Regions from separate parts of the Rhodoferax sp. WC2427 genome, predicted to be linked through region 1. Evidence: predicted binding sites of a transcription regulator. Region 1 holds the regulator's gene; each other region holds the start of a gene.
What was found. Region 1 encodes sigma-54, which starts transcription at its own class of promoters, with help from an activator protein. Its sites were predicted from a motif close to TGGCANGNAANCTGCTTT; they were not measured.
Positions count from the first base shown of each region.

Region 2: a site for sigma-54 is predicted at 2,978-2,995, ahead of AB3G31_RS08965 (CmpA/NrtA family ABC transporter substrate-binding protein). Genes of this name have one in related genera too.
Region 3: a site for sigma-54 is predicted at 3,076-3,093, ahead of AB3G31_RS00050 (ethanolamine ammonia-lyase subunit EutB). Genes of this name have one in related genera too.
Region 4: a site for sigma-54 is predicted at 2,624-2,641, ahead of AB3G31_RS10830 (GTP cyclohydrolase II). Genes of this name have one in related genera too.

Region 1 is NZ_CP162006.1:4,320,023-4,325,264, reverse strand. Features, by position in the region: gene AB3G31_RS20145 (SPOR domain-containing protein) at 1-303, shown strand, start outside; gene AB3G31_RS20140 (thiol:disulfide interchange protein DsbA/DsbL) at 386-1,039, shown strand; gene lptA (lipopolysaccharide transport periplasmic protein LptA) at 1,139-1,759, shown strand; gene lptB (LPS export ABC transporter ATP-binding protein) at 1,765-2,520, shown strand; gene AB3G31_RS20125 (RNA polymerase factor sigma-54) at 2,528-4,105, shown strand; gene AB3G31_RS20120 (class I SAM-dependent RNA methyltransferase) at 4,231-5,242, shown strand, end outside.
Region 2 is NZ_CP162006.1:1,894,602-1,899,843, forward strand. Features, by position in the region: gene AB3G31_RS08955 (ABC transporter ATP-binding protein) at 1-555, opposite strand, end outside; gene ntrB (nitrate ABC transporter permease) at 552-1,484, opposite strand; gene AB3G31_RS08965 (CmpA/NrtA family ABC transporter substrate-binding protein) at 1,553-2,797, opposite strand; gene AB3G31_RS08970 (putative bifunctional diguanylate cyclase/phosphodiesterase) at 3,116-5,242, opposite strand, start outside.
Region 3 is NZ_CP162006.1:9,996-15,237, reverse strand. Features, by position in the region: gene AB3G31_RS00065 (hypothetical protein) at 1-470, opposite strand, end outside; gene AB3G31_RS00060 (hypothetical protein) at 507-701, opposite strand; gene eutC (ethanolamine ammonia-lyase subunit EutC) at 820-1,617, opposite strand; gene AB3G31_RS00050 (ethanolamine ammonia-lyase subunit EutB) at 1,628-3,019, opposite strand; gene AB3G31_RS00045 (PolC-type DNA polymerase III) at 3,171-3,779, opposite strand; gene AB3G31_RS00040 (ATP-binding protein) at 3,776-4,930, opposite strand.
Region 4 is NZ_CP162006.1:2,279,789-2,285,030, reverse strand. Features, by position in the region: gene AB3G31_RS10840 (helicase HerA-like C-terminal domain-containing protein) at 1-1,322, shown strand, start outside; gene AB3G31_RS10835 (glycerophosphodiester phosphodiesterase) at 1,353-2,447, opposite strand; gene AB3G31_RS10830 (GTP cyclohydrolase II) at 2,704-3,978, shown strand; gene AB3G31_RS10825 (URC4/urg3 family protein) at 3,975-5,242, shown strand, end outside.

The sequences.
Region 1 (5,242 bases):
CTGGCCAAGGCCAAAGCCAAGGCGGCACCGAGCACCGCCGCACCCGCCCTGGCCCCGACCGCCGAGCCGTTCGAGTATTTCGTGCAGGCTGGGGCTTTCCGCACCACCGAAGACGCCGAAGCCCAGCGCGCCAAGCTGGCCATGATGGGCATGGAAGCCAAGGTTACCGAGCGCGAGCAGTCAGGCCGCACCGTCTACCGCGTGCGCATGGGCCCCTTTGCCAAGCGCGAAGATGCCGAGCGCGCCAAAGACAAGCTGGAAAGTGCCGGTGGCGACACCACCCTGGTCCGCGTACAGCGGTAGTCCGGCGTTGTATTTACCGTGGGCATCCGGGCTGAACTTTTTCAACCCAGCCCCGTCTGACCCCCACAAGGAGTGATTAGCAATGAAACGTCGTGAGTTTTCCCTGACCTCTGCCAGCGTTCTGGCGGGCTCGGCCCTGGTTCTGTCCCCTGTCGGTAGCGCCCACGCGCAGGGCAAGCCGCCTGTGGCTGGCACCGATTACCTGGTGCTGGACAAACCCGTGCCCACCGAAGCCCCGGCGGGCAAGGTCGAGGTGATCGAGTTCTTCTGGTACGCCTGCCCGCATTGCTTTGCCTTTGAGCCCGCGCTGACCGCCTGGCTCAAGAAGCTGCCCAAGAATGTGGCTTTCCGCCGCGTGCCGGTGGTGTTCCAGGACAGTTTCGTGCCGCCGCAGAAGCTGTACTACACGCTGGAGGCCATGGGCCAGTTGGAGGCGGTGCACGAAAAGGTGTTCAACGCCATCCATGTCGAGCGCCAAAAGCTGGACAAGGACAACCTGGTGATCGAATGGGCCGCCAAGCAGGGCCTGGACAAAGCCAAGTTTGTGGAAACCTACAACTCGTTCTCGGTGGCCACCAAGGTGCGCAAGGCCGCGCAACTGCAAGAGGCCTACAAAGTCGCCGGTGTGCCCGCCATGGGTGTGGCCGGACGCTTCTACACCGACGGCACGCAAGCCCAGTCGATGGAGCGTGGCCTGACGGTGGTGGATTACCTGGTGTCGCAGCAAAAAACCTGACCGGTCGCCCGCGTACCGCACCTATGAGCCCGCTTTTGCGGGCTTTTTTCTGGGCTACCCGAATCGACCGGTACAATCATCTGCAAGATTCGTGCCTCTATGAAAAACGCCTACCACACCTTCCTACTCTTGTTGCTGTGCACTTGTGCGGGCAGCGCTGCCTGGGCTGAAAAAGCCGACCGCCTCAAGCCCATGAACGTCGAGTCCGATGCCATGCGCTACGACGACCTGAAGCAAACCAACGTGTTTACGGGGCGCGTGGTCATGACCAAGGGGACTATCGTCATCCGTGGAGCCCGTGTAGATGTGCGCCAGGACGCCGAGGGCAACCAGTTTGGCGTGGTCACCGCCGAGCCCGGCAAGCTGGCCTACTTCAAGCAAAAGCGCGACGGCGTCGACGAATACATCGAGGGCGAAGGCGAAACCATCGAATACAGCAGCAAGCTCGACAACGTGCGTTTCATCAAGCGCGCCGTGATGCGCCGCCTGCTGGGCAGCAAGGTCAATGACGAAGTGACCGGTGGTGTCATCGTCTACGACAACACCACCGATGTCTTCACGGTGGACAACGGCACGCCCGCGAACAACCCCGGTGGCCAGAACGGTCGGGTCCGCGCCATGTTGACTCCCAAGGTGGTGGCCCCGGTGGCCTCTGCGCCAGCGGGCTCCGCCAGCCCCGCGCTGCGACCCAGCACCACGTTGGAGGGCGCGCAAAAGTGAAGGCCGTGGCAGAGGTTGTAGACAGTCGCCTGGAGGCCCGCCATTTGCAAAAGGCCTATGGCAGCCGCAAGGTCGTGAAGGACGTGACCCTGGCGGTCAAAAAAGGCGAAGTGGTGGGCCTGCTCGGCCCCAATGGCGCGGGCAAGACCACCTCGTTCTACATGATCGTGGGCCTGGTACGGGCCGATGGCGGCAGTATCTCCATCGACGGCCAGCCGGTCGAGCACATGCCAATCCACCGTCGGTCGCGCCTCGGCCTGAGCTATTTGCCGCAAGAGGCCTCGATTTTTCGCAAGCTCACGGTGGAAGAAAACGTGCGTGCCGTGCTGGAGTTGCAGCATGGCGAGGACGGTAAATCGCTGACCAAGGAGGCGATCGAACAGCGCCTGACCGCCTTGCTCGAAGACCTGCGGGTGGAACACCTGCGCCAGTCCAGCGCCCTGGCCCTGTCGGGTGGCGAGCGCCGCCGGGTGGAGATCGCCCGCGCCTTGGCCACCCAGCCGCGTTTCATCCTGCTCGACGAGCCGTTTGCCGGTATCGACCCGATTGCGGTGATCGAGATCCAGCGCATCATCGGCTTCTTGAAGTCGCGCGGCATCGGCGTGCTGATCACCGACCACAACGTGCGCGAGACCCTGGGTATTTGCGACCACGCCTACATCATCAGCGACGGCCATGTGCTGGCCGAAGGTACGCCGTCCGAGATCGTGGACAACGCCGATGTGCGTCGGGTCTACCTCGGCGAGCACTTCCGCATGTGATTGCACGATGAAGCAAGGCCTTTCCCTACGCGTTTCCCAGCACCTGGCGCTCACGCCCCAGTTGCAGCAGTCCATCCGCCTGTTGCAGCTCTCCACCCTGGAGCTGAGCCAGGAAGTGGACCAGATGCTGGACGACAACCCGTTTCTGGAACGCAACCTGGACGACGCACCCCGCGAAGAGTTTGGCCTGGCCCAGGCCGACACGCCCGTGAGCGCAGGCGACCGCGAAACCGAATCTGCTCCTACTTCTGTAGCTGAATACACAAGCGAGACCAGCACCGAGGGCTCAAATGACTCAGAGTCGCCGCTGACCGGTGGGGACGACACCAGCTGGGATGGCGACGGCACCTCCGAGATGAAGCCCGACGACAGCGAGTGGGGCGGCGACGCACCCGCCCGCCAGAACAACCTGGGCGAAGACGGCGAGGCCGATGCCACCGAGCTGGCCCGCAACCAGGAATCGCTGACCAGCTTTTTGCACCGCCAGGCACTGGCGCTGCGCCTGGGTGAGGTAGACCAGGCGGCGCTGCGCTTCCTGATCGAGTCCCTGAACGACGACGGCTACCTCGAAGACGACCTGGCCAGCCTGGCCCAGGGCCTGGCGGGCGACGACCTGGAGGCCCAGGAAGAGCTGGTGCACCGCTTCACCGTCGCCTTGGGCCTGCTGCAAAGCCTGGAGCCCGCTGGCGTGGGTGCGACCCATCTGGGCGAATGCCTGGTGTTGCAGCTCAAGGCGTTGCAATCCACCATGGGCAACGACCCGGTGCGCAAGATCGCACTGCGCATCTGCCGCCAGCCCATGGACCTGCTGGCCCGGCGCGACGTGAAGCGCCTGGCCCAGCTCTGCCACGCCACCGATGCCGACATCAAACTGGCCATTGCGCTGATCGCCCGGCTGGAGCCCAAGCCTGGCCGCCGCTTTGTGGATGTGGAGCGCAACATCGTGGTGCCCGACGTGATCGTGGCCAAAGTGGGGCGGGGTGCCAACGCCAAGTTCCGGGTGGTGCTGAACCCCGAGGTCATGCCGCGCCTGCGCGTGCACGACATCTACGCCAACGCCCTGCGCCAGCACAAGGGTGGCGGCAAGGACTCTTCGAACAACGCCGCCCTGCAGCAGCGCTTGCAGGAAGCCCGTTGGTTCATCAAGAACATCCAGCAGCGCTTCGACACCATCTTGCGGGTCAGTAACGCCATCGTGGAGCGGCAAAAAAGCTTCTTCAGCCACGGCGCGCTGGCCATGCGCCCCTTGGTGCTGCGCGAGATTGCCGACGAACTGGGCCTGCACGAGTCCACCATCAGCCGCGTCACCACGGCCAAGTACATGGCTACGCCCTACGGCACCTTCGAGCTGAAATACTTCTTCGGCTCATCCCTGGGCACCGAGACGGGCGGCAATGCCTCCAGCACGGCGGTGCGCGCGCTCATCAAGCAGTTCGTTGCCTCCGAAGACCTGAAAAAGCCGCTCAGCGACAGCCAACTGTCGGATATGCTGAAAGAGCAGGGCATCGAATGCGCCCGCCGCACGGTAGCCAAGTACCGCGAAGCCTTGCGGATCGCGCCGACGAATCTGCGCAAGGCGCTGTAGCGGACTCCTGACCAGTCCCTGCGTGTGCGGGTCCTGCCCGGGGGACTGGCAGGCCAAGATGCCCCTATGGGATACTCCACGCCTCCCAGCGGACCCGCTCCGCGCCCCACTTTGGCACCGACTCCATGAACCAACTCCAATTATTTTTACCCTGCGCCGCTGGCGTGGAAGAGCTGCTGGCCGAAGAGGTGCACGCGATTACCGGGCTGCAGGGCGAGGATTTGCGCTCGCACCGGGGCGGGGTGCTGGTGCGCTCGTCGTGGCGCGATGCGATGCGGCTCAATTTGCACAGCCGCCTGGCGCAGCGGGTGCTGATCGAGCTGTCCAGCACGCCCTACCGCAACGAGCAAGACCTGTACGAGGCCGCGAGCAACGTGGCCTGGGAGATCTGGTTTACGCCCAAGCAGAGCTTCAAGATCGAAGTCACCGCGCAACACAGCCCGCTGACCTCGCTGAACTTCGCCGCCCTGAAGGTGAAAGACGCGGTGGCCGACCGTTTCCGCTTCAAGACTGGCGTGCGCCCCGATGTGAACGTGCAGTGGCCCGACGCGCGCATCTACCTGCACCTGACCACCGAGCACGCCACCATCTACATCGACACGTCGGGTGACGCGCTGTTCAAGCGCGGCTGGCGTGAAGACAAGGGCGATGCTCCGCTGAAGGAAACCCTGGCCGCCGCCATGATTGCCGCCAGCGGCTGGGACGGCACCACGCCCTTCTACGACCCCTGCTGCGGCAGCGGCACCATCGCCATCGAGGCTGCGCAGATTGCCTGCAACATCGCCCCGGGCAGCCTGCGCCGCTTTGGCTTCGAGAAGCTGCTGCCGTTCCAGCCCCATGTGTGGTCGGCCATCCAGGACCAGGCCGCCGAGGCCGAGCACGAGCCGCAGGCCCCCATTTTTGGCAGCGATGTGGCTTTCCGGATGGTCGATTTCGCCACCCGCAATGCCGAGCGCGCCGGGGTCACGGGCGTGGTCGAGTTCCGCGGTGGCGATGCCTTGCAGCGCATGCCGCCCGCGCCCTCGGGCGTGATGCTGCTGAACCCGCCCTACGGCGAACGGATCGAGGTGGCCGGTGTGGCCGGTCGCCGCGAAGCCGCGCAGACCGACGACGGTGGCAGCGACTTCTTTCCCCAAC
Region 2 (5,242 bases), 2.4 Mb from region 1:
GGTCAGTGCATCCAGCGCGCCGAAGGGCTCGTCCATCAGCAAGACCTTGGGCTCCATGCTCAGGGCGCGGGCAATACCCACCCGCTGCTTCATACCGCCCGAGATTTCGCCGGGGCGCTTTTGGGCGGCGGCGGTCAGGCCTACCAGGGCCAGTACCGCGTCGGTGCGGGCCTTGAGCTGGGCTTTGTTTTCCGACGGTGCGCCAGTGGATTTGTTGGCCGCGCCGAACACGCGCTCCACCGCCAGATACACGTTCTCATAGCAGGTCAACCAGGGCAGCAGCGAGTGGTTCTGGAACACCACGGCGCGCTCGGGGCCCGGGCCCTTGATCTCGCGGTTGGCGCACAGCAGGGTGCCGCGGGTGGGGTCGGTCAGGCCGGCAATCAGGTTGAGCAGGGTGGACTTGCCGCAGCCCGAGTGGCCGATCAGGGCCACGAACTCGCCCTTGGCAATGGTCAGGTTCACGTCGCGCAGGGCGGGGAAGATGCCCTTGGCGGTCTTGAAGGTCTGTTCCACGCCCTGGATTTCGATGTACTTGGTATTCAGCGAGCTCATGACTTCACCTCTTCAAAAGTAAATGCGGTAGCGAGTTTGATCAGCGCGTATTCCAGCAGCAGGCCGACGATGCCGATCACGAAGATGGCGATGATGATGTTCTTGACGTTCAGGTTGTTCCACTCGTCCCACACCCAGAAGCCGATGCCCACGCCGCCGGTCAGCATCTCGGCGGCCACGATCACCAGCCAGGCGGTGCCCACGGCCAGGCGCACGCCGGTCAGCATGTAGGGCAGCACGGCGGGGAACAGGATCTTGGTGACGATCTTCCATTCGGAGAGGTTCAGCACGCGGGCCACGTTCATGTAGTCCTGCGGCACGCGCTGTACGCCCACCGCGGTGTTGATGACCATGGGCCAGATCGAGCAGATGAAGATGGTCCAGATGGCCGCAGGGTTGGCACCCTTGAACACCATCAAACCAATCGGCAGCCAGGCCAGTGGCGACACCGGGCGCAGCAGGCTGATCAGCGGGTTGAACATGCGGCCCATGAACTCGAACCGGCCAATCGCAAAGCCCGCCGGAATGCCCACCAGCGCCGCCAGGCCAAAGCCCAGCGCCACCCGCTCTAGCGAGGCCAGCACGTTCCAGCCCACGCCCTGGTCGTTCGGGCCCTTGCGGTAGAACGGGTCGCTGAACAGCACCACGGCCTGCTGGAAGGTCTCGTATGGCGAGGGGATGTTGCTGGCGGTGGTGATGGACACAATCGCCCAGATGCCGATCAGCAGGCCAAGGCCCAGGATGGGCGGCACCACCTGGCGCCAGAAGCCGCGCCAGTCGAAAGGCATCTTGGGTGTGGCCATTTTTACGTCTTTCAGGGCGCTAGCGCTTGTTTCTTGGGCGGTAGCAGCTAGCATTTTGGGAGCGGATGGGCTGTCGGCGGCATCAAACGATGCATCGCGCGGGGAATGGAATACGGCACTGACCATGGTTTTCTCCTTCGTGGGGGAAAAGGGCTCCCGCCGGGTGGGCGGGAGAGGGCTGATTCAACGTGGCCTCAGGCGTGGACCTTGAAGCTGTCAGCGTACTTTTTAGGGTCCTTGCCGTCCCACACCACACCGTCCATCAGCTTGCTGCTGCGCATGTCGCTCTTGGGCACCGGCGTGTTGCTGGCGGCGGCGGCCTGCTTGTAGATGTCGATCTGGTTGATCTGTTTGGCCACGGCCAGGTAGTCGGGGTGGTCCTTGAGCAAGCCCCAGCGCTTGTGCTGGGTCAGGAACCACATGCCGTCGCTGAGGTAGGGGAAGTTGACCGCGCCTTCGTTGTAGAACTTCATGTAGTTCGGGTCGTCCCAGGTCTTGCCGAGGCCGTTCTGGTAGCGGCCCAGAATGCGCTGGTTGATGGCGTCCACGCTGGTGTTCACGTAGCTCTTGTCGGCGATGGTCTCGGCCATCTTGTTCTTGTTGGCCAGGCCGGCATCGATCCAGCGGCTGGCTTCCAGGATGGCGGCGGTGACGGCGCGGGCGGTGTTGGGGTTCTTCTTGACGAACTCGGCGGTGGTGCCCAGCACCTTTTCGGGGTGGTCCTTCCAGATGTCTTGCGTGGTGGCGGCGGTGATACCGATGCCGTCGATGATGGCGCGGTGGTTCCAGGGCTCGCCCACGCAGTAGCCGTCCATGTTGCCCACGCGCATGTTGGCCACCATTTGCGGTGGCGGCACGGTGATGACCTTGGCGTCAGACAGCGGGTTGATGCCGTTGGCGGCCATCCAGTAGTACAGCCACATGGCGTGGGTGCCGGTGGGGAAGGTCTGGGCAAAGGTGTATTCGCGCTTTTCGGCAGCCATCAGCTTGGCCAGGCCGGGGCCATCGACCGCGCCCTTGTCGGCCAGTTTTTTGGACAGGGTGATGGCCTGGCCGTTGTTGTTCAGGGTCATCAGCACGGCCATGTCTTTCTTGGGGCCGCTTTCACCCAGGTGCACGCCGTAGACCAGGCCGTACAGGGCGTGGGCAAAGTCGAGCTCGCCGTTGACCAGCTTGTCGCGCACGCTGGCCCAGCTGGATTCCTTGCTGGGGATGATCTTCACGCCGTATTTCTTGTCGATGCCCAGCACCGAGGCCATCACCACGCTGGCACAGTCGGTCAGGGGGATGAAGCCGATCTTGACTTCTTCTTTCTCCGGTTTGTCGGACCCGGCGGCGTATACCAGGGCGCGCAGGGCGGGGCTGACACCCACGGCACCCACGGCGGCGGTTTGCAGCACCGAGCGGCGGCTGAGTTTGGTCTTCAAAAGGTCGGTCATCTAGCGGCTCCCAAAATTGAAACTAAGTTGGTTCCAGAACGAAAAAAGGCGTCCTCACCGCGCAGCGCGCTGCAGGTTGCAGCCTCTAACGGGTGGGGACGCCTTTGTCCGAATACGTGGCGCTTCGCACCCGCCATTGGGTGCTCGCTGCCATGGGACCATCGGTGGTCTTGGTTTAGTTATGCAAGCACCGTGCCAGGGGTGATGGGCATTCAATTGCTATGTTGTTGATAGCTTCTCACGCTGATGGAATAAGCGCTGGCGGCCTATTTGGCTTGTAAGCAGAGGTTTCGCACTGTTCTTGTGCGGTGCACCATTTCAGCGGCTGGGCTTGGGCGCGGCCGGTGCGCGGATGAAGCCACCGTCTTGCGCCAGCAGCTGGCAAAAGGCGGCGTTGTCCATCGGCTTGGCCAGCAGGTAGCCCTGGAATTCGTCACAGCCCTGGCTGCGCAGCAGGTCGAACTGGGCCTGGTTTTCCACGCCCTCGGCGACCACGGTTTTGCGCAGGTTCTGGCACAGGCCGACCATGGCGCGGGCGATCATGGCCACGTCGTCGTCGGACTCGATGTCGGTGACCAGGGAGCGGTCGATCTTCACCGTGTCCAGCGGCAGGTGCCGCAGGTACGACAGGCTGGAATAGCCGGTGCCAAAGTCGTCCATCGCCACCCGAAAGCCCTGCGCCTTGAAGGCATTGAGCACGCTGATGGCGCGCGCGCTGTCGTCCAGGAACACGCCTTCGGTGATCTCCAGCTCGACCCGCTCGGGCGGCAGTCCGCTGTCGCGCACCAGGGCGGCCACGCGCAGCACCAGGTCGTCGGCCAGAAACAGCCGGGCCGACAGGTTGACGGCAATCACCAGGTGCGCGCCTTGTGGTCCGTGCCACAGTGCGGCATCGGCAAAGGCCTGGCGCAGGATGCGCTCGGTCAGCTCGCCAATCAGGCCGGTGTCTTCGGCAATCGGGATGAAGCGGTCAGGCCCCACGGTGCCGATTTGCACGCTGTGCCAGCGGGCCAGGGCCTCCACGCCGACGATGCGCCGGTGCTGGTCGACCTTGGGTTGGTAGGCCACGGTGAATTCGCTGTGCTCCAGCCCGGCGCGCATGGCCGTGGCCAGTGCCAGCCGCTCGTCGGCCACCTTGTTCAGCTCGGGGGTGAAGAACTGGAAGTTGTTGCGGCCCCGCTCCTTGGCGGCGTACATGGCCACATCCGCGTGCTTGAGCAGGCTCTGCGCGTCCTCGCCGTCTTGCGGGTACAGCGCCACGCCCATGCTGGCACCCACCTGGAACTCGCGCCCCAGCAGAATGACCGGCTGGTTGATCTCTTTGAGCACGCGCTGCAGGTGCGAGATAACACTGTGGGCGCGAAAGTGCTCGTTGAGCAGCAGCACAAACTCGTCGCCGCTGTGGCGCGACACGGTGTCGGTGGCGCGCACGCAGTTGCGCATGCGCTGGGCAATTTCGACCAGCAGCTGGTCGCCCGCGTCGTGGCCCAGGCTGTCGTTGATCAGCTTGAAGTGGTCCAGGTCGATGAACACCACGGCCAGAAAGTGGCCCATGCGCTCGGCGTGGGCAATGGCCGGGCCGATGCGGTCGCGCAGCAGGTTGCGGTTGGCCAGGCCGGTCAGGCTGTCGTAGTTGGCCTGGCGCTCCAGCTGTTCGCGCTGGCTGCGGCGCTCGGTGATGTCTTGCACCGTGCCTTCAAAGCAGATGAAGCCGCCCTGGGCATCGCGCACGCTGTGGGCGTTTTCCGAGATCCAGATGGTGCTGCCGTCGCGCCGGTAGACCTCGGACTCGAAGTTGCGCACCTCGCCGTGCGCCGCCATCAGCTTCTGGAAGCGCTCGCGCCGCTGCGGCTGCACGTACAGGCGGCGGTCGATGTCGGACAGGTCGGTGATCAATTCCTCGGCGGTAGGGTAGCCATAGAGCCGGGCCAGCGCCGGGTTGGCCGACAGGTAGCGGCCTTCTTGCGAGGTCTGGAAGATGCCGTCGCGCGCATGCTCAAAGATTTGCCGGTACCGGGCTTCGGCATGGGCCAGTGCCTCCAGGGTCACAAAGCCCTCGGTCACGTCTTCGATAAAGCCCTCCAGCACCTGCTGCTCGCCCTCGTCGATCACCATCACACCTTGCTCCTTGACGCGGCGGATGGCACCGCTGCGGGTCTGGATGGCGTAGTGCACGGTGAAGCGCTGCTCGGCGGCGGCGGCGGCCAGTATTTCGCCCCGCACCCGGATGCGGTCGTTCGGGTGGGTGACGCGCTCCCACGACACGGTCTGGTTGTCGATCAGCTCCAGCGCGTGGTAGCCGGTGAGCTTGTAGCAGCCCTGGCTGACGAAGCGCATGGTCCAGTGCACGTCGGGCAGGCAGCGGTAGGCCATGCCTTCCAGGTTGTTGACCAGGGTGTCGAGCACCTTGTGCAGGTTCATCGACCGCGCCAGCAGCGGGCTGGA
Region 3 (5,242 bases), 470 kb from region 1:
TTCCACGAGGCCACGTAGCCTGAAAATTTGTCAGAGGCCAGGTCTGCCGGGCTGAAATCAGTCCAGAAAACCTTCCAGTCGTAGCGCCCCTCCAGCAGTCCGTCGTCGCGCAGGCCATGCTCGCATACCACCAGGAGAGGCAGGTCACGCCCATACGCCAGTGCCGCTTCAATCTGGTTCCACACCGTGGGGAAGCGCGCATTCAATAGCGGGGCTTGCACGCCATTTTTTTGGTACTCGGTGCCACTCGGAAAGTCATATCGTGTAAACGCTACGACGACTGCGCCTTGACATTCCTCAATCACTTTGCGAATCCCGCGCAGAGGCTGCTCTGCCGTCCACTCGTTCTTCTCCATCTGCCGAGGCGACAGCCCAGATGCCTGCACGACTGAAAAAATCTGGTCGGTAGCGGCCACCTGCTGCGGCGTACCGTTGCTGCCAACGCTCATAAAGACTTTGCGTTTTTCCATGAAGTCCCTCTAGCGTGTGGTTGTACGGCTTTAACGTCAGGCGATAGGCGTGTACGCAGCGCGGTTGCTGGTACCGCTTTTCTGTGCCACCTGGGCTTGGGTGAGGTCTTGGGCGGCCCTGGCTTTCATGAATTCATCCAAAAGCGCGTAGCCGTCGCTCAATAGATCCAATTCAGTTTTGACCGCGGCACAGGCAAATGCCTGGGTACGCAATGGCTTAGGTGTCAGCATCTTGCCACTCCTTCATGCGCATGCGTGCGAGGGCCTCTTCTTGCAACTTTTCATCGTGGTGTTGGATGCGCCAATGCATGCTCAAAATATAGCATTCTTGCCGATCTACAGCGGTTCCTCACGCCAGCAAAAACCGCCGCCCCATCGCCGCGCCCTCGTCCAGCACCTCCACCGTCTCGTCCTTCAAGTCGACCCCCGACAGCTGCCGTTTGCGGGATTCGCGCAGCAGCATGTGGAGCTTGTAGGCCGCGTCGAAGTACGACAGGCCTTCGGGCCGCACGTTGGAGATGCAGTTGCGGGCGGCATCGGTCAGGCCCACCTGCGGGGCCCAGGTGAGGTACAGGCCCATGCTGTCGGGCGCGCTCAGGCCGGGGCGCTCACCCACCAGCACCACCACGGCTTTGGCCCCCAGCAGGTGGCCTACCTCGTCGCCCACGGCGACGCGGCCCTGGGTGACGATGGTGGTGGGGGCCAGGGACCAGTCTTCCGGCTCCAGGCGCTGCAGCAGGGCGTGTATGAAGGGGGCGGCGTTCTGGGCAATGGCCAGGGCCGACAGGCCGTCCACCACCACCAGGGCCAGGTCGTAGGGGCACACGGGGTGGTACTGCCCGGCCAGCGTGTCGTGCGAGGCGGTATTCAGGCGGCGGCCCAGGTCGGGGCGCTGCAGGTAGGTGCTGCGGTCGGGGGCGGCGCTGGCCAGGGGCAGGGCCTCGGGGTGGCCGGGCAACACGGCGCCCAGGGCCTGCACCAGGCTGGCGGTGTCCAGGGGAAGGTGCACGGCATCGCGGGCCCGGGCGTGGTCGAGCTGGAAGTCGAGTTGCGGCGCGGTGGGCAGGCTGATGCCGCTGCGGCCCAGCGCGATGCGGGCGGCCGTCAGGCTGCGCAGGGCCTGCCAGGGGTTGGAAATCACGTTCATGGGGAGCTCCTTAGCCCATCGCCAACAGGGCGTGGGCAAATGGTTCGGGCAGGGCCGCGCCGAGCTGGGCCACACCGTCACCTTCAAAAATCTGCATGCGGTGCAGCCAGGCCTCGAACTCGGGCGCGGGGCGCAGGCCCAGCAGGCGGCGCACGTACAGCGCGTCGTGGAACGAGGTGGTCTGGTAGTTCAGCATGATGTCGTCCGAGCCGGGGATGCCCATCACAAAGTTGCAGCCCGCCGCGCCCAGCAGCGTGAGCAGCACGTCCATGTCGTTCTGGTCGGCCTCGGCGTGGTTGGTGTAGCAAACGTCGCAGCCCATGGGCAGGCCCAGCAGCTTGGCGCAGAAGTGGTCTTCCAGCCCGGCGCGGATGATCTGCTTGCCGTCAAACAGGTACTCGGGCCCGATGAAGCCGACCACGGTGTTGACCAGCAGCGGCTGAAAGGCGCGGGCCACGGCGTAGGCGCGCGCCTCGCAGGTCTGCTGGTCCATGCCATGGTGGGCGTTGGCCGACAGGGCGCTGCCCTGGCCGGTTTCAAAGTACATCACGTTGTCGCCCACGGTGCCGCGGTTGAGCGACAGGGCGGCGCTGCGCGCCTCGGCCAGCAGCGCCAAGTCAATGCCAAAGCTGCGGTTGGCCGCCTCGGTGCCTGCGATGGACTGGAACACCAGGTCCACTGGTGCGCCGCGCTCGATGGCCTGCAGGGTGTTGGTCACGTGGGTCAGCACGCAGCTTTGGGTGGGGATCTCGTAGCGCTGGATGATGGCGTCCAGCATGGTCACGATCTTGATGACCTGGGGCACGTTGTCGGTGGCGGGGTTGATGCCGATCACCGCGTCGCCGCTGCCGTACAGCAGGCCGTCGAGCACGCTGGCGGCGATGCCGCTGGTGTCGTCGGTAGGGTGATTCGGCTGCAGCCGGGTGGACAGGCGCTGCTCCAGGCCGATGGTGCTGCGAAACGCGGTGATGACGCGGCACTTTTTGGCCACCAGAATCAAGTCCTGGTTGCGCATGATCTTGCTCACCGCGGCGGCCATTTCGGGCGTGATGCCGGGGGCCACCACGGCCAGCGTGGCGCTGTCCACCGCGTCGCTCAGCAGCCAGTTGCGGAAGTCGCCCACGGTCAGGTGGCGGATGGGGGCGAAGGCGGCGGCATCATGGCTGTCGATGACCAGGCGGGTGACTTCGTCGCTCTCGTAGGGCACCACCTGCAGGCTCAAGAAGGTGGCCAGCGGCAGATCGGCCAAGGCCATTTGCGCCGCCACCCGCTCTTGCGCATTGCCCGCCGCCACGCCCGCGAGCACGTCGCCCGAGCGCAGGGGTGTGGCCTTGGCGAGCAGGTCACGGAGATCGCGGAACCGGTAGGTATGGACACCGACCGTATGGACAAACTGGGGCATGCGGACCTCGGCAGGTGGAACAGCTTTGGTGCACGCGGGCCGTGCACTTCAAAAGTCGTGCAACTTTGATGCCAATCGGTCCGATGTCTTTCACTACAAAATAAGGAGCTGCTTACGCTGATGAAATAAGCGCTAGAGGCCGATTTGGTGCTTAATTTTTATGTTGGGCCAGCAGCTTGCCCACCGCCGCCTTGGCGCAGCGCTGCACCGCCATCAGCATCTGGCTGTGCGGCGTGGCCACGCCCCAGCGCTGGCGCAGGTCGTGCTGGATCTGGCCCAGCAGGTGGGCGGCCATTTCGGCATCGGCCAGCGCCCGGTGGGCCTGGCCAGTGCGCGGCAGGCGGTGGTAGTCCACCAGGGTGCCCAGTTTGTGGTTCGGTGCCTGGGGGTACAGGCGGCGCGACAGCAGCAGGGTGCAGACGAAGGGCTGGGCGGCAGGCGCGTCGATGCGGGCCAGCTCGGCCTGCCAGAACTTGCGGTCAAACGCCGCGTTGTGTGCCACCAGCGGCAGGTCGCCCACAAAGCGGCTGGCCTCCAGCATGGCCTGGGCGGCACTGGGCGCGTTGGCCAGCATGGCGTTGGTGATGCCGGTGAGCTGGGTGATGAAGCTGGGGATGCGCACCCCGGCGTTCATCAGGCTCTGGAAGCGGTCGACCACCTGGCCGTGCTCCACGATGACGATGGCCACCTCGGTGGCGCGGTCGCCCTGGCCGGGGGAGATGCCGGTGGTTTCAAAGTCGATTACCGCCAAACGGGTCATGGCACATCTCCCGGCAGCAAGGCCCACAGCGGCACCGCCTGCACGCCGCCCTCCAGCGCGAACCGGTGCGCACCGGGGTAGACCACGTACAGCGCGTCCAGCTTCAAATCGCGCTGGGCGATGCGCATGGACGGCGTGACCTTGGGTGCGTCGGCGCGCTGGAACTCCACGCCAATGCGCTGGCTGCCTTTGAGCATCAGCAGGTCCAGCCGGGCACCGGCGTGGGTGGACCAGGTCCAGGCGCTGTCGGGCTTGGCGATGCGCAGCACCTGCTCCAGCGCAAAGCCGGTCCAGCTGGCGCCGCACAGCGGGTGCGCCAGCAGCTGCGCCAGGGTGTGCACGCCCAGCAGTGCGTGCAGCAGGCCGGAGTCGCGCAGGTACATCTTGGGCGCCTTCACCTGGCGCTTGCCCAGGTCTTCGAACCACGGCGGCAACTGGCGCACCATGAAGGTTTGCGTCAGGTGGTCCAGGTAGCGGCGCACTGTGGTTTCGCTGGTGCCCAGCGAGCGCGCCAGCGGGGCGGCGTTCCAGGTCTGGCCGTGGGTGTGGGCGGCCATCTGCCAAAAGCGCAGCATGGTGGGCGCGGGCACGTTCATGCCCAGCTGCGGCAGGTCGCTGTACAAAAACCGCTGCATGGCTGCCTCCCGCCAGGTGCTGCTGACGGCATCGTCAGGCTCCAGATACGCCTCGGGGAAGCCACCGCGCAGCCACAGGCGGTGCACGGCGTCTGTTTCTGCACCCACCTCGTTCAGGTTGAAGCCCGTCACCTCCAGCGTCACCGCCCGGCCCAGCAGCGACTCGCTCTGGTGCATGGCGCGGGGCGTGGCGCTGCCCAGCAGCAGGTACTGGCCCTTGCGCTGGATGTGCGTGGGCCGGTCGATCAGCACGCGCAGCACCTCGCACAGTGCGGGCATGTGCTGCACTTCGTCGATCACCACCAGGCCGTTCAATGGCGCCAGCGCGGCCATGGGTTCGGCCAGGCGGCGGCGCGCAGCTGCGCTCTCCAGGTCGAAGTAGTTGGGCGAGTCGGGGGCCACGAATTCGCGCGCCAGCGTGGTTTTGCCTACCTGCCGCGGCCCCACCAATTCCACGGCGCGGAAGGTTTGCAGCAGCTGGTGGAGGCGGTTTTGGAGGTCGGTGCGGGCGATCATGGAGGAGAGATTTTAGAGACAAACGGGTGGGAATTACGCTGCCTAGTAAAGGATATTCCAGCGCTTATTTTTTATCTGCACGTAAATGCCCCACGGCGTATGGGATTTTCAATAGGTATAGTTGGCAAAGCGGTATCTTGCAAGTGCTATTGTTTTCAGAGCTGCTTGCGCTGATTCCATAAGCGCAGGAGGTCTATTTGGCGTGTAAATGCATGCCAGCGCCCAGAGCGGCTACATTTTTCGCATGCCCGACATGACTTCTGCCGCCTCCCTCACCCCGCCCTCTGCCCCTGCCGATACCGGCTTCCACAC
Region 4 (5,242 bases), 2.0 Mb from region 1:
GCCGTATTGGCGACAAGCTCGCCAGCATCCTGAAAGAGCGCGGCATTGACCAGCCCTCTCCCATAGCCTGCCCCGCCACGCTGTGGGACGTGTTTGGCGAGCAAGGCCACCCGGTGCGCGCCACCGTGTCTGACATGGGCCCGCTTTTGTTGGGCCGCATGCTGAACCTGAACGACACCCAGGGCGGGGTGCTCAACATGGTGTTCAAGATCGCCGACGACCACGGCATGCTGCTGCTCGACCTGAAAGACCTGCGCGCCATGCTGCAGTACGTGGGCGACAACAGCAGCGAATTCACCACCCAGTACGGCAATGTGTCCGCCGCCAGCGTGGGCGCCATCCAGCGCGGCTTGCTGCAGATCGAGTCACAGGGCGGCGACAAGTTCTTTGGCGAGCCCATGCTCAACATCAGCGACTTCATGCAGACCGTGGACGGCAAGGGTGTGGTCAACATCCTCACCGCCGACAAGCTGATGAACTCGCCGCGACTGTACGCGACCTTTTTGCTGTGGATGCTGTCTGAGCTGTTTGAGCAGCTGCCCGAAATCGGTGACCCCGAACAGCCCAAACTGGTGTTCTTTTTCGACGAAGCACATCTACTGTTTAACGAAGCGCCCAAAGCCCTGGTGGAACGCATCGAGCTGGTGGTGCGCCTGGTGCGCTCCAAAGGCGTGGGCGTGTACTTTGTGACGCAAAACCCGCTGGACATCCCCGATTCAGTGCTGGCCCAGCTGGGCAACCGCGTGCAGCACGCCCTGCGCGCCTTCACCCCGCGCGACCAGAAAGCCGTCAAGGCCACGGCGCAGACCATGCGCCAAAAGCCGGGCCTGGACATCGAAGCCGCCATCACCGAGCTGGCCGTGGGCGAGGCGCTGGTAAGCCTGCTGGATGCCAAGGGCCGCCCCAGCATCACCGAGCGCGTGTTCGTGCTGCCGCCGGGCAGCCAGCTCGGCCCCATTACGCCGGAGCAACGCCAGGCGCTGATCCAGACCTCGCTGGTGGCTGGCGTGTACGAAAAGCTGGTAGACCGCGAATCGGCCTATGAAAAGCTCAAGGGCCGCACGGAAACCACTGCGGCCAATGCCTCGGTGCCTGTCCAGCCGCCCAGCCTGCCCGGTATGGCACCGCCCGCTGCGGCCGCGGGCGGCGGCCTGATGGGTGGTTTGAACGACATCCTGTTCGGCACCACCGGCCCGCGCGGCGGCAAGCACGACGGCCTGGCCCAGACCATGATGAAGTCTGCGGTACGCACCATGGGCACCAAGGTCGGGCAAGAAATCTTGCGCGGCGTGCTCGGCGGCATCTTCGGCGGCAAACGCTGAAGGCAGGGGCTTTCAGCCCCGCCGCTCCCGTTACTTCTTCACAAAGGTGCGGATCGCTTCCTTGCCAACGGCGGAGTCATCGGTAAAGAAGCCGTCGATGCCCGCCTGCAAAAAGGTCTGGATTTCGGTGACGCTGTCGCCGCGCACCGTCGGGTCGGACGTCGGGGCCTTCTTCAGGCTGGTGGGCAAAAAGTTGTTTTCAGGCCGCAGCGTATAGATGTGCACCGCCAGACCCGCCGCCTTGGCGTTGGCGACCAGCGCCGTGGGCGTACCCAGGTTGCCGCTGACCAGTGGAATCACCATGTCTTTGCTCGGTCCGATGGCGTTGGCGTAGCTGGCCACTTCCTTCAGCCCGGCGGGGGTGACCAGGTCGGCATAGCTGCGGGTCTCGCTGGCCCCAGCCGCCACAAAGTCATATGGGCGACCGCTGGACGACAGCAGTTGCACGGTGCGCGCCGTGGTCAAGGTGCGGATTTCTTTCAGGTTGGCCACCTCGAACGACTGGATGAACACCGGTGCGGCTTTCGAGTTCCAGCCATTGGCCGCCAGGGTGTCCACCAGGCGCTTCTCCAGCGGCAAACCAATCGACTTGAAGTAGGTGGGGTGCTTGGTTTCGGGGTAGATGCCGATGGTGCGGCCTTTTTCTGCCGACTTGGCCTTGGCCAGGTCAATCACCTCCTGGAAGGTGGGCACCTGGAACTGGCCGTTGTAGGCCACGTTGGCCGGGCGGATGGCCGGGATGCGCTCGCGGGCGCGCAGAGTTTTCAGTTCGGCCAGCGTCAGGTCTTCGGTAAACCAGCCGGTGATCGCGGTGCCGTCAATGGTTTTGGTGGCCTTGCGGGAAGCGAACTCGGGGCGGTCCACGATGTCGGTGGTGGCCTCCCGCACGCTGCCGTCGGCGTTCAGGATGGCAATCGCGTTCTCGTGGCGGGCCACCAGCACGCCGTCCTTGGTGCTGACCAGATCGGGCTCGATGATGTTGGCACCGTCTTCGATGGCCTGGGTGTAGGAGGCGATCGTGTGCTCCGGGCGCAATGCGGGCGCACCCCGGTGGCCGATCAAGGTCGGCACCGGCGGCCAGGTAGCGGGCGCGTCATCGCTGCCACCGCAGGCTGTCAGCGCCATGCCAGAGACAAGGCCTGCAAGGGCACAATGGATAAGGGATTTGGTTTTCAAGGTGGCCTTTTTTGCCCATGTGCGGGCTGTGCATTGCGGGATATCCGCTGCGTTTTTGCCAATGTAGGGCAGCTGAATGAAGGTTTTTTGACACCCGCCCCGCAAGCGGCAGTTTGGCAGCGGTTCGGCATGCAAAATGCATAGCGTGCACCGAAATTGTTACGCTATTTGATAAGTCAATCGATACGCCATTTGAGGACTCTTTATGCCCGCTGACACCGCCACCGGCTCGATGGCTCCCGCGCAAACCAGCCACATCCGCCTCACCTCGCACGCCAGCGGCTACGGCGCACTGCCCATCCGCTGGGCGGCCGCTACCGCCGCCGAACGCGGCCCGGTGGTGGGCACCACCACCAAACGCAGCCACCGCAACGTCATCGGCACGCACAGCGGCAGTTACAGCATTTACCGCGCGCTTGCAGTTGCCTCGGGCGGCCTGTCGCCGCAGCACAAGGCCGACCTGACCAACACCATGCCCACCGACATCATCGGCCCCTACCCGCAATGGAGCGAGCCGGGCCGCATCGTGGCCATGGACCCCTGGGGCGCCACGGTAGCCGACGTGTTTGCATCAGAACTGGCCGAGGGCTACGACATCCGCCCTACCATCGCCGTCACCCAGGCCCATGTGATCCTGCCCGAAGTCATCGAAGCGCTGCAGTCGGGCCGTCTGAAGGCCGACGGCAAATTCCTCACCGCCAGCGGCGCGGCCATGGTCACCAAGGTGGCGGTAGAACCCGTGTGGTACCTGCCCGAAGTGGCCAAGCGCTTTGGCTGCACCGAGGCCGAACTGCGCCGCATCCTGTTCGAGGAAACCGGCGGCATGTACCCCGAACTGGTGACCCGCAGCGACCTGGAAGTGTTTTTGCCGCCCATCGGCGGCCTGACGGCCTACATCTTCGGCAACCCGCGCGACCTGGCGAATCCCGAGGTGGAGCTCACGGCGCGCGTGCACGACGAGTGCAACGGCTCGGACGTATTTGGCTCCGACATCTGCACCTGCCGCCCCTACCTCACGCACGCCATCGAAGAATGCATCCAGGGCGCGCAGCGCGGCGGCGTGGGCCTGGTGAGTTACTTCCGCAAGGAAGGCCGGGCTCTGGGCGAAGTCACCAAATTTCTGGTCTACAACGCCCGCAAGCGCCAGGTGGGGGGCGACACCGCCGACCAGTATTTCAACCGCACCGAATGCGTGGCGGGCGTGCAGGACATGCGCTTCCAGGAACTCATGCCCGACGTGCTGAACTGGCTGGGCATCCGCAAGATCCACCGCCTGGTGTCGATGAGCAATATGAAATACGACGCCATCACCCGCGCCGGTATCGAGGTGGTGCAGCGGGTGAATATCCCCGAGCACATGATCCCCGCCGATGCCCAAGTGGAAATGGACGCGAAAATGGCCGCGGGCTACTTCACGCCCGGTGCCGTACCGGATGCCGAAGAACTCAAAAAGGCCAAGGGCCGTGGATTGACTGAATGACTACAACTTTAATAGCTGCTCACGCTGATGCAGTAAGCGCTGGAGCCCTATTACGCTCTACAAACACCATCCGTGCGCGGGCCCAGGGCCTGCTGGCGCGCGCCCGTGCGGGCGATTCACAGTATTTCACCGTGGTGGATGCCGCACTGGCCCCCACCGCGCAACTGGTGGCCGAGGTCACCCGCACAAATTACCCCAGCCTGCAGATCCCGTACCACAGCCGCTGGCGGCATTTTGAGGCGGGCGGCGTAAAGCGCGTGGACCAGATGACCGAAGAGCTGGGCAAGGTCTCGGTGGCCAAACGGGCCCGCGCGCAGATCGACCTGGCCATCGTCAGCGTGCTGCTGGATGCAGGCGCGGGCCCCGACTGGAGCTACACCGACCCGCGCACGGGCCAAAAGCTCAGCCGCTCCGAAGGCCTGGGCGTGGCCAGCTTCAACGCCTTCACCAAAGGCCTGTTTTCCAGCAAACCCACCCAGCCCTGCCAGGCCGACGCGCTGGGCCTGCAGTCCCTCACCTCGCGCCAGTTGGGCGATGCCTTCCAGGTCGGCGTGGAAAACCCGCTGGTCGGGCTGGAAGGCCGCGCCACCCTGTTGCGCCGCCTGGGCGAGGTAGTTGCAGCCCAGCCCGAAGTGTTTGGCGGTGCGGGTGGACTGTGCCGTCCGGGCCGCTTGTTTGACCACTTGGTGCCTACCGACACCGACGAGCCCACGGTGGCGGCGCACGACATTCTTGGCGCACTGCTTGCCACGCTGTCGCCTATCTGGCCTGCACAAAATGCTATCAAAACTGACGATGGGGCCGAGATTGCGCTCGGTGACTGCTGGCAGCACAGCGCCGTGCCCGGCGAAGGTGCATCTGCAGGCTGGATGCCCTTCCACAAGCTGTCGCAGTGGCTCACCTACTCGCTGCTGGAGCCGCTGGAATGGGCCGATGTGACCGTGACCGGGCTGGACGCACTGACCGGTCTGCCCGAATACCGCAACGGCGGCCTGTTGCTCGACAGCGGCGTGCTGGTATTGAAAGACCCGGCCCTGGCCACCCAGGCGCACACCGCAGGCGACGAATGCATCGTCGAATGGCGCGCTTTGACGGTGGCCCTGCTGGACGAACTGGCCCCGCTGGTGCGCGCCGAGCTAGGCCTTACCGCCGCGCAAATGCCGCTGGCCTGCGTGTTGGAGGGCGGCACATGGGCCGCAGGCCGCGTGCTGGCCCAGCGCTTGCGGGGCGGTACACCACCCCTGAACATCGCCAGCGATGGCAC